2 regions of the Thalassoroseus pseudoceratinae genome follow, and region 2 is predicted to be linked to the other one. Evidence: riboswitches for the same ligand, from Rfam matches in the RefSeq annotation. Region 2 holds a riboswitch; the other holds the start of a gene.
What was found. Region 2 has a riboswitch for cobalamin ahead of G6R38_RS09205 (DUF1559 domain-containing protein). Riboswitches for the same ligand answer to the same signal wherever they lie in the genome.

Region 1 (4,419 bases), on a different contig from region 2:
ATGTGCACGGTGAAGATGTCGAGACGGCTGCGTGCAGTCGGGAATTGCGATGGATGGTGCAAAGAATCCTGGGTTCTGCCGATCGGCTCATTGCCAACAGCCAGAACACGGCTTCGTTGTTAGAGTCGCAGTGGAACATCCCAACCGATCGGATCACGGTGCTTCATCCGGGGGTTGATACGCATCGGTTCCAACCGGTGGCGAAATCGGACGATGCCCGTCGGGAACTCGGTTGGCGACATCACACGGTAATTCTCACCGTCGGACGACTCCAACGACGCAAGGGGCAGGATATGCTGATCCGTGCGTTGCCGATGATCCGCGAGGCCATTCCGAATGTGTTGTACGCGATCGTCGGTGATGGCGAGGAACGCGAAACGCTTGAGGCATTAGCGGACTCGGTCGGTGTGCGGGATCGGGTGCAGTTCCTCGGGGAAATCGATGACGCCACGATGATCTCCGCCTATCAACAATGCGACTTGTTCGCCCTGCCCAATCGGGCCGTTGGTCGGGACATCGAAGGATTCGGAATGGTGCTATTGGAGGCCCAGGCGTGTGGGCGACCGGTGTTGGCGGGAAATTCCGGCGGAACCGCCGAAACCATGAAGCTCGGCGAGACGGGAATCGTCGTACCATGTGAAACTTCGGAACCCCTTGCGGAAGCGGTGGCGAAGTTGCTGCTCGATCCTCGCACACTCGATGAAATGGGAGCCGCGGGGCGGGAGTGGGTGACGACGAATTTCGATTGGGATTCCCTCGCCCAAAAAGCCGGCGAGATGTTCTTTGGGGAAACCAAGGTCGATCAATCTGTCAACGAGCCGTCCGTTGCCATGACCCAACCCGATCCCTGATGATCGAATTTCATATGCCGACCGTGCAGAATCTCGGCGAGAATTTCAGCAGATTCAACGAGTCTGGGACCGGGGCGGTTGAAGTATTGATTGCCATCGGTGAGGTACACTCGTCCGGTTTGCACGGCTCGCAGGCGACTCCATTCGTCGCATTCGGTGAGCGTTAGTAGTTCCGTCTGCACGCGAGCGATATCGAAGCCGCAAGGCATGATGACGATTACGTCGGGATCGGCAGCGAGTAAGTCATCCCAATTCATCCACGGAGAATGCTCACCGGCTTTCCCCAGGCAGTTGCGTCCACCCGCAATCTCCACAAGTTCCGGAACCCAATTTCCCGCCGCCATCAACGGGTCCATCCATTCCAAACAAGCGATGGAGGGGCGAACAACAATGGATTGCGTCCGGTTCCGCAAATCTGTCAAACGAGACTGCAAATTGGTGGCAAGTTCCCGGCCTCGCTCGGGAACATTCGTCGCTTTGGCAACGGCGAATACGTCGTTCCACACGTCGGGCAAACCCATCGGGGAAAGGGAGATGATGCGTGGGCTGGACCGGACAAATTCGCCAACGGCCCGCTCGACATCATTCAGGCTCACGGCACACACGTCACATTGAGCTTGGGTGATGATGAGTGTTGGTTCTAACTCGTCGAGCGTTTGCGTGTCGACTTCGTAAATCGAGATGGCATCGCGTAGGACCGATTTGACTTGTCGGTCAATTTCTCTGCTGGATGCGGAAGGATCGACACGCGACCGGGAACACACGGGAAGTTGAGCAATGCTCGCCGGGAAATCGCATTCGTGCGACCTGCCGACGAGTTGGTCTTCCAAACCAAGAGCACAAACGATCTCCGTCGCGCTCGGGATCAATGAGACGATTCGCTCGGGCATCGTGTGGGGGTTATCCAGCGATGTCCGCAGAGGTTTGCATCGATGCCTTCACCGAAGCCGTACCGTGTTCAAACTGCCGACCGAAACCGAACAACAGCATCGAGAAGAATCCGCAGCTGATCAGCGAATTTCGGAAGAACGGCAAACCGGCGACGTAGCAGTCCATCAACCCGCTGGCTGTATGCGGATAGAAGCCCATCGTCCACCAACTTCCGAAGTTCGTGATCAGGAAGAACGCAACTTCACTCACAAATGCCAATGTGAGGACCGACATTGCCGTGCATTTCTGACGGAGAAACAGGCCCAAAGTCGCCGTAACAAGGAAGCCGAGATAGACAAATTCCATCCCCCGATAAAATGCCCAGTCGAACTGCCCGGTGAACGCCCAGATTCCAAGATCGCCGAGCAACAGGATTAGCATCGGCACCAAAAATGCCGTGCGTCGGCTTGCGAAGTAGGTCGCTCCAAACAAGACCGTGGCCGAGAATGGCGAGAAGTTCCAAGGGTAAATGGTTTCGCCGGCTGTGATCTTCACTCCCCAAATCGACTGAAGTGCATATGGCAATACCCGCATGCACAAGGCATAGACCATCAAACCGATCAGCAGCTTTCGCGGTGCGTCGTTTTCGTTTGTGGCGTGGTCGCCCGTTGCAGAATTCGTCGAATGGGAGTTCATTGTCACGTTGTTTCTGGTGAAGCCGGGGAAATTAATTCAATGTCGCGATGAAAACCAAACCGGTGAGCAATCATAGGTTTGGATTGTTGGCAGGAAACGGCAGTGCTGCCGAAGGTATTCGCATGCCATTCTTGCGATCGACCTGCCGTCTGTCTATCGCGGCGGGCAACATTAGCAAAGTCACGAAGCAGAAACCGACATGGAGATGCAGATCGGTTGATCGACCGATTCACTCTCTTAGTTGTCACGAGTGTGTCGCACACACGTTTCGTTCGCACTCTGTCGGCTTGCCTGTTCCGCGAGGGAATCCGAGTTTTCAACGACGGTTGGAGGCAGGTCTTCTGGCTTTCGGATCACGCGACTCACTGCGTCTTCCCGCAATTTCTTGCAGTGACTCACCGACCACCAATGATTGGGGGTTGGTGGATAGGCAGTGTTCATCCCCGATTACAGCGGCGGGACCGCGCCGGATTTTCACCGGTCTTCCCTATTCTTTCGCTACCCATGCAGCGAACACCTCAACCGTGCGTCATCATACAACGCCTCGATGAGACGTCAACGCTGGATCGTTGTATTCGGTTCCGAGGGGGAGCGAGGCCGCTGAGCTTGATTTCACATCTTACTTCAGCAAGCGGATCGTGAAATCGTAGGTTGCTTGGCCCTCACTCACGGTTGTTGTGAGTTGGCTCATGCCGGGGTCGTTGAACATGGGGGGGACGGTTTCGATCGCGCCCTCGGCCATTGCATCGGCTTCAGTGGTGCCTTCGGGAACGGGAGTTCCATCGCGACGAGCAATCCGGTTGACGGTCACTCGGTAGTTGCCTGCAACCGCACCGACTTGTTCTTCCAAGCTGAGACCTGCGATCGGCGTGGACAACGTGTAACGACCTTCGGCATCGGTTCGGCCGTACGCGGTTTGTCCACCTCCATTACCGGCAGGATGGAAGGTCACGTTGGCGTCGGAAACGGGTTGCCCGTCGGTGGTGATGATTCCGGAAACTGGAATCAGCTGATTGGCGTATTCAGGAAGCTCCGTGCCACCGCCGCATCCCAAAAGGAGGAGGATGGTCAATAACAGCCAGCTTGGTCGGCCTTCCAAACGAAAAATCCGGGTCATCATGGCGTCTCTGTTGAAGTGGTCTTGCAATCGATTCTGCTTCGGCATGGTGAAGTCGGTGATGGTGAATGCCGAAGGTTTGGCGAGTGAAAATTGACGGTGACGGTTGTTTCGGCGTCCGAATTGCAAAACAAGACGCGAAAACGGATTGATCGCTTTCGCGTCTTGATGAGTTTGCGGCAGCCTTTTCGATGTCGTTGTGAATTTTGGTGCAACGATATCGACGTTGCGGCTTAGAATTCCTGAATGACTTCGCCATCCGCGATACGTTCGAGATTCAAACGGGTCGTTGAGTCTGTGTTGTCGGTTAGGAAACGGACACTGCCGTCGCCCATCAGCACCTGAATGCCACCGGGGTGAAAACTTCCGGTGTAGGCCCAGTTGCCAAGTCGTGGTTTGTATTCCACGCCACTACGAGTCGTGTTGTTTGGGCGGGAATAGCGAAGGCTTAGACCGTTTTGGACCCATCCGCGGGCACCCCAGTTCGCATTGCTACCGTTGGCACAGCAGGCTTTTCGTGTCTCCGCCATCGCGACCGTGTTCGAGGTTCCGTCGGAGATGTCTGCGATTCGGCATTTACTGTTGTCATCAAACATCGTGCGATTGATGCCCGCCCCTTGCCAGTTATCGCAGGTGTTGTAGTTGTTGTAGTAAGTGATGAAGTCGTAATTCGTTCGTTGATCGGGTGTGCCGCTCGGCGAGTTGTATGTGGTGCTGGTACTCGCCCCGATCGGACCAATATCCGAAGGGCATGTGAAGATTCCGAACTCTTGGGCAATCAACGCACCGTTTGTAGTGGCTTCACCACCGTAGAGTGCGGCTCCGCCGGGTGAGTAGTCGTCGAATGCCAGGCTAAAGTTGAGCTGCGAGTACAAGTTGTTCAAA
Region 2 (4,419 bases):
CGTGATGGAGACGGACTGAATGGAAAGATTCGGCGGGCCGGAATCGTAAAAGATGCCAAATAGACGAGGTTCGGTGTTCACCAAGCTTCCGTTCCCCATGCCGCCACTGGGTTGGGCGGCGTTGATCAGAACGCTCGCCGGCACACATCCACCGGGTTCGCCTGCATCGAATACAAACGGCGGAGACGTCGTGGTAATGGCTCCAAAAACCAAGTCACCGGTGCAACTGGCATTCTGATTCGGGCCCCCCGCGGCAGAGTCATCGAAGTTTTTTTCCAGGACGAGTTCTTCGCCACGGATCAAGTTCGCTGCGGCCAAGGCTTGACCACGTTCACGGGCATCTTCGGTCTCGTTGCCACCGTTTTGGCCCCATTCTTTGACGCTCGCCAACGCTGCTGCTTCCAAGGCTTCCTCAAGTTCGACACGCGCGAGCCACAATCGGCCGATATCAATCACCAGGCAAAGCATGATGACGAAACACGGAGCGGCTGCGATCACCCAGAAGGCGGCAATGCCTCTGCGTTGATGTGCGGGGAAGAACGATGGAACCGCAAGACGGCGGCGTGAAATCATGATCGGAGCCTATTCCTCGTAGGGAAATGTGGTCGAGAGTTCGACTCGTCGACCAGCGATTGTGAACCCAAATGTTCCTAGAAGATCTGGTGTCAGGGTAGAAAGCTCGACACACACCGTGACGCGAACGGAATCGGTTGGGATGGCTGGATCGTTTTGCTCGGGGCACGTTCCATCGGCTGCGGAGCCGTTTCCGGCAACCGTGTGTTGCAACCGAACTCCGGCCGAGGCGTTGGCCCCAAATCCCGCCGTCTCCAACTGTTCGTCAACGATCGCCCGCAATGTGGATGCCACCGTTGCGGTGTTGCCGGAATTCAGTCCGGTCGTTTCAGCAGCGACTTTCGCTCCCGTTCGGCTCGCCAACTTGACTTGTTTCATGTTGGCCAGGATCAGCCCGAATTCGATCACCGCTGCGAGGAAGATCATCAAAATCGGCAACGACATCAGCAACTCAAAGACGACGACCGCCCGTCGGTTTTGTTGCTTGGTCAATGAAGATGAATTCCGATGTCTCAACATGAATTTCCTCCGAGACGGCTAACGGAATCTTTTCCAACCATCACGGGAGCAGACGGACCTTTGAAAATGGATGCTCAACCCCAATGCATTCTCCGTGCCGAAATGCCAATTGTCACGGTTTCCCGCAAGTCGCGTCGGTCAACCAATCCATGGGTGTATGCTTCCGTTGACAATTCCGGTTTCAGCTTCGCGATTGTGTTGTCAGTCCGACGCAATTCCCTGTGGATGCAGTCTCAAAACCGGATCGGCACAACACTTGCTAAACTTGGGCATCACCGGCATTGATCCAAATGGCAACGGCTGCGGCAGACGAATGCGGACAGCCGTGACGTTTTATCGTCGCTGAAAATCACGTGGATCATGTATGAACACAGAGTGTTAACGGCCGGGAACACTTGGTTACAATTCTTCTCGCATGGTTAACAACGGCTATGGTTTCACGACCGAGGCGACGACGAACCGCAGGGACAAACATGCGACGATCAGTCGATCGCATGGAGGTTTCTAAGTTCCGCAGTCAGAGTTCCAAGCGAAGTGGCGTTGTCACGCTGGAATTCATCTTGGCTTTGCCCGTCCTGCTGATTGCGACGCTTGGAATCTTCGAATTCGGTTTCTTGGTTCTGGTAAATCAAGCCGTCAGCTCGGCAGCGGTTGAAGGAACTCGTGAAGCGGCCAAAATCGGAACGACCCCCGATGAAGTTGCGGAAACCGTTCAAGAGTTCCTGGCGGTACACAATTTGACGTTCCAGACCGATGGCACCAACACCACTGATCCAGTGAGAGTGACGATCGAAGGCACCCTTGTTAATAGCGATCCTCATGCCGGAGAACGTGGCAATACAAGCATCACCTACACGCCCAACGGGCCGAACGTTGATGCCGACGAGGTGCGGGTTACCGTGTGCGTGGAAGTGACCGACACGAACGGGATGTCGCCCGTGCCCGATTTGCTGGCCACGTTTGGATTTTCCCTGCAAGGCCGAATCTTCGAAGCCAGTTCTCGGACGGAAATTGAATAATGGAAAACCTTTACCACGATTTCGGCCAATGGCTAATCAAGTTCGCTATCGGCTCAATTTGTTATCTGGCGCTTGGTTCTTTGATCATCTACCGGATTCGTCGATCCGGGAAGACAAGCGAATAGGGGGCACAATGCGGTTTCGTTTGTCGCGCGCTGCTGACTGATTCGTTTTATAAAATCCGTCGGGAGTGATTAAACTGAGAATTGCCAACGCTGACAAACTTGGTTATTCTCGACCGCAAGAAACCCGTTGGGCGTTCGATCGAATGGATCGAACTGGAAGTCGGTGAGAATCCGACACGGGACCGCCGCTGTGTGCAAGAAGGCGGCCGAACACGATGCCACTGCAAGCTGGGCTTGTGGGAAGGCGTTCGGCAACCGTTCGACTTGCGAGTCAGAATACGGCCCAACCGGTTTGCCAGGATATGCTTCGGATTCAAGCGTCCTTGGGAGGCATTGTTGAGTGCGCACGGTGTCTGCGCGATTGCCTTTCCGCAGCCGAAGTTCTTGGCGCTGAAAGGACCGGACTGATGTCTCGCTGCTTCTCTCCGTCGCGTATGCTGCGCGGCCGTAACTCCTCAATGCGAGGAACGTCATCGCAACAGCGTGGTTTTACGTTGATTGAGCTTCTTGTCGTCATCGCGATCATCGCTATTTTGATCGCATTGCTACTGCCGGCGGTTCAACAAGCTCGCGAATCTGCACGACGTCTGCAATGTAAGAACAATCTCAAGCAAATCGGGATTGCGTTGCACAATTACCACTCGAATTACCGCAGTTTTCCGCGAGGCGGTTACGGTGGTTCCCTGTCCGCCACCAACGCGTCGAACGCGACGGTGAAGAATTCGTCACTCACCCTCAGTTGGGGCGCTGCGATATTGCCGGGGATGGAACAGAACAATCTCTACCAGCAGATCAATCAAAGCGAGTGGTACGTTCACGCGGATAACATCCCGGTGGGCCAAACAGTGCTCACCACGTACATTTGCCCCTCGGTTCCGTCGGGAGAAATGCTCAAGCCGAATGGTGATCAGCCATCATCGAGCACACTGTTTGCGCGGACCGACTACGGTGGCAATTACGGTGAACGCGGTTTGCGATGTTATCCGGCGACGAATTGTCAGAATAGCTATGGGAGCGGGACCGGTTCCGCAGCTTATCGGGGCATGTTCCCGTTGCTTTCGTCTCCGAGCGTCGGCATTCGCGATGTCACCGATGGAACGTCCAACACGATTTTCGTCGGTGAGGCACCGGAAGGGATTCATTCGATCTGGATCGGACACAAAAACGTCTTCGACCAAAGTGCCCCGTTGAATGAGCGTTATGCATCCGCGGGTGACACCAGTTGGCAAGCCTGTATCACGTTCGGCGGCACCGCGAATCCGCCGGGCAAACTCGGCTGCGATTTTGGTCAGGAGTTCCACAGTTATCACAGTGGTGGCTCGCAGTTCCTGCTCGTTGATGGATCGGCACGATTCGTGAGCGAAACGATCGATGTAATTACACTCGCGGCATTGTTGTCGCGGCAGGGCGGTGAAGTCGTCGGCGACTTCTAGATCGTATCACGGTCTTTGATGTCGGCAGTGGCTGCGAGAAAGAACACCGCGATGAAGAGTCATTGACTCGATCTGCACATTTCCCGTCGCATCGACCACGCAGCTGACTTGTACGATCGCCGTACGCACAAGCAATCGGCTTTTGATTCCTATATTTTAGCGATTTTCCACAGGATTGATTTTATGACATTGACGCACTGGCTGAAGAATTTGCTGCCCGGACGCGTTCCCAATCGAATGGCACGTCGTCGTGCGAGTCTGCAACAAGTTGCGGTGGCATGCGTTGAAACACTCGAAGAACGAACCCTGCTGACCGCCGTGGTCGATTTTGAAGATATCCCTCTCGATGCGGAATCACACTTCAATGGGCCCGATCCCAATGGCACGATTGAACAAGGTAGTTTCGGTGATGTTCAGGTTGGGAAGATCGAGAGTGGCGGGGTTGAGTTCTCCAACGTGTACGACCTGACTTTCGGGAGTTGGAGTGGGTTCGCGGTCTCCAATGAAACCGACACGACGACGCCCGGCTTCGGGAACCAGTTCAGTGCCTTTCCTGGCACTGGAGTCGGCGCAGGAGCCGACAATTACGGACTCGGTTTTGGGCACATCGGCGGTCTGGATTCTACGGACGAAGATCAGCTTCGCGACTTGCCGACCATTACACTGCCGGATGGTTATCGAATTGAAACGGCTCAGTTCACCAATACAACTTACACAGCGCTCTCCATGCGGGATGGCGACCTGTTCACA

Region 1: another riboswitch for cobalamin. It lies ahead of G6R38_RS04450 (DUF6580 family putative transport protein); the one in region 2 lies ahead of G6R38_RS09205 (DUF1559 domain-containing protein).

Annotation. Positions count from the first base shown of each region.
Region 1 covers NZ_JAALXT010000001.1:1,205,495-1,209,913, reverse strand. Annotated here, with positions in the region: gene G6R38_RS04460 (glycosyltransferase family 4 protein) at 1-851, shown strand, start outside; gene G6R38_RS04455 (cobalamin-binding protein) at 803-1,741, opposite strand; gene G6R38_RS04450 (DUF6580 family putative transport protein) at 1,752-2,417, opposite strand; cobalamin riboswitch at 2,732-2,953, opposite strand; gene G6R38_RS04445 (carboxypeptidase-like regulatory domain-containing protein) at 3,037-3,582, opposite strand; gene G6R38_RS04440 (DUF1559 domain-containing protein) at 3,768-4,419, opposite strand, start outside.
Region 2 covers NZ_JAALXT010000002.1:943,186-947,604, forward strand. Annotated here, with positions in the region: gene G6R38_RS09190 (pilus assembly protein TadG-related protein) at 1-573, opposite strand, end outside; gene G6R38_RS09195 (TadE/TadG family type IV pilus assembly protein) at 583-1,092, opposite strand; gene G6R38_RS09200 (TadE/TadG family type IV pilus assembly protein) at 1,566-2,111, shown strand; cobalamin riboswitch at 2,349-2,537, shown strand; gene G6R38_RS09205 (DUF1559 domain-containing protein) at 2,644-3,669, shown strand; gene G6R38_RS09210 (DUF4465 domain-containing protein) at 3,853-4,419, shown strand, end outside.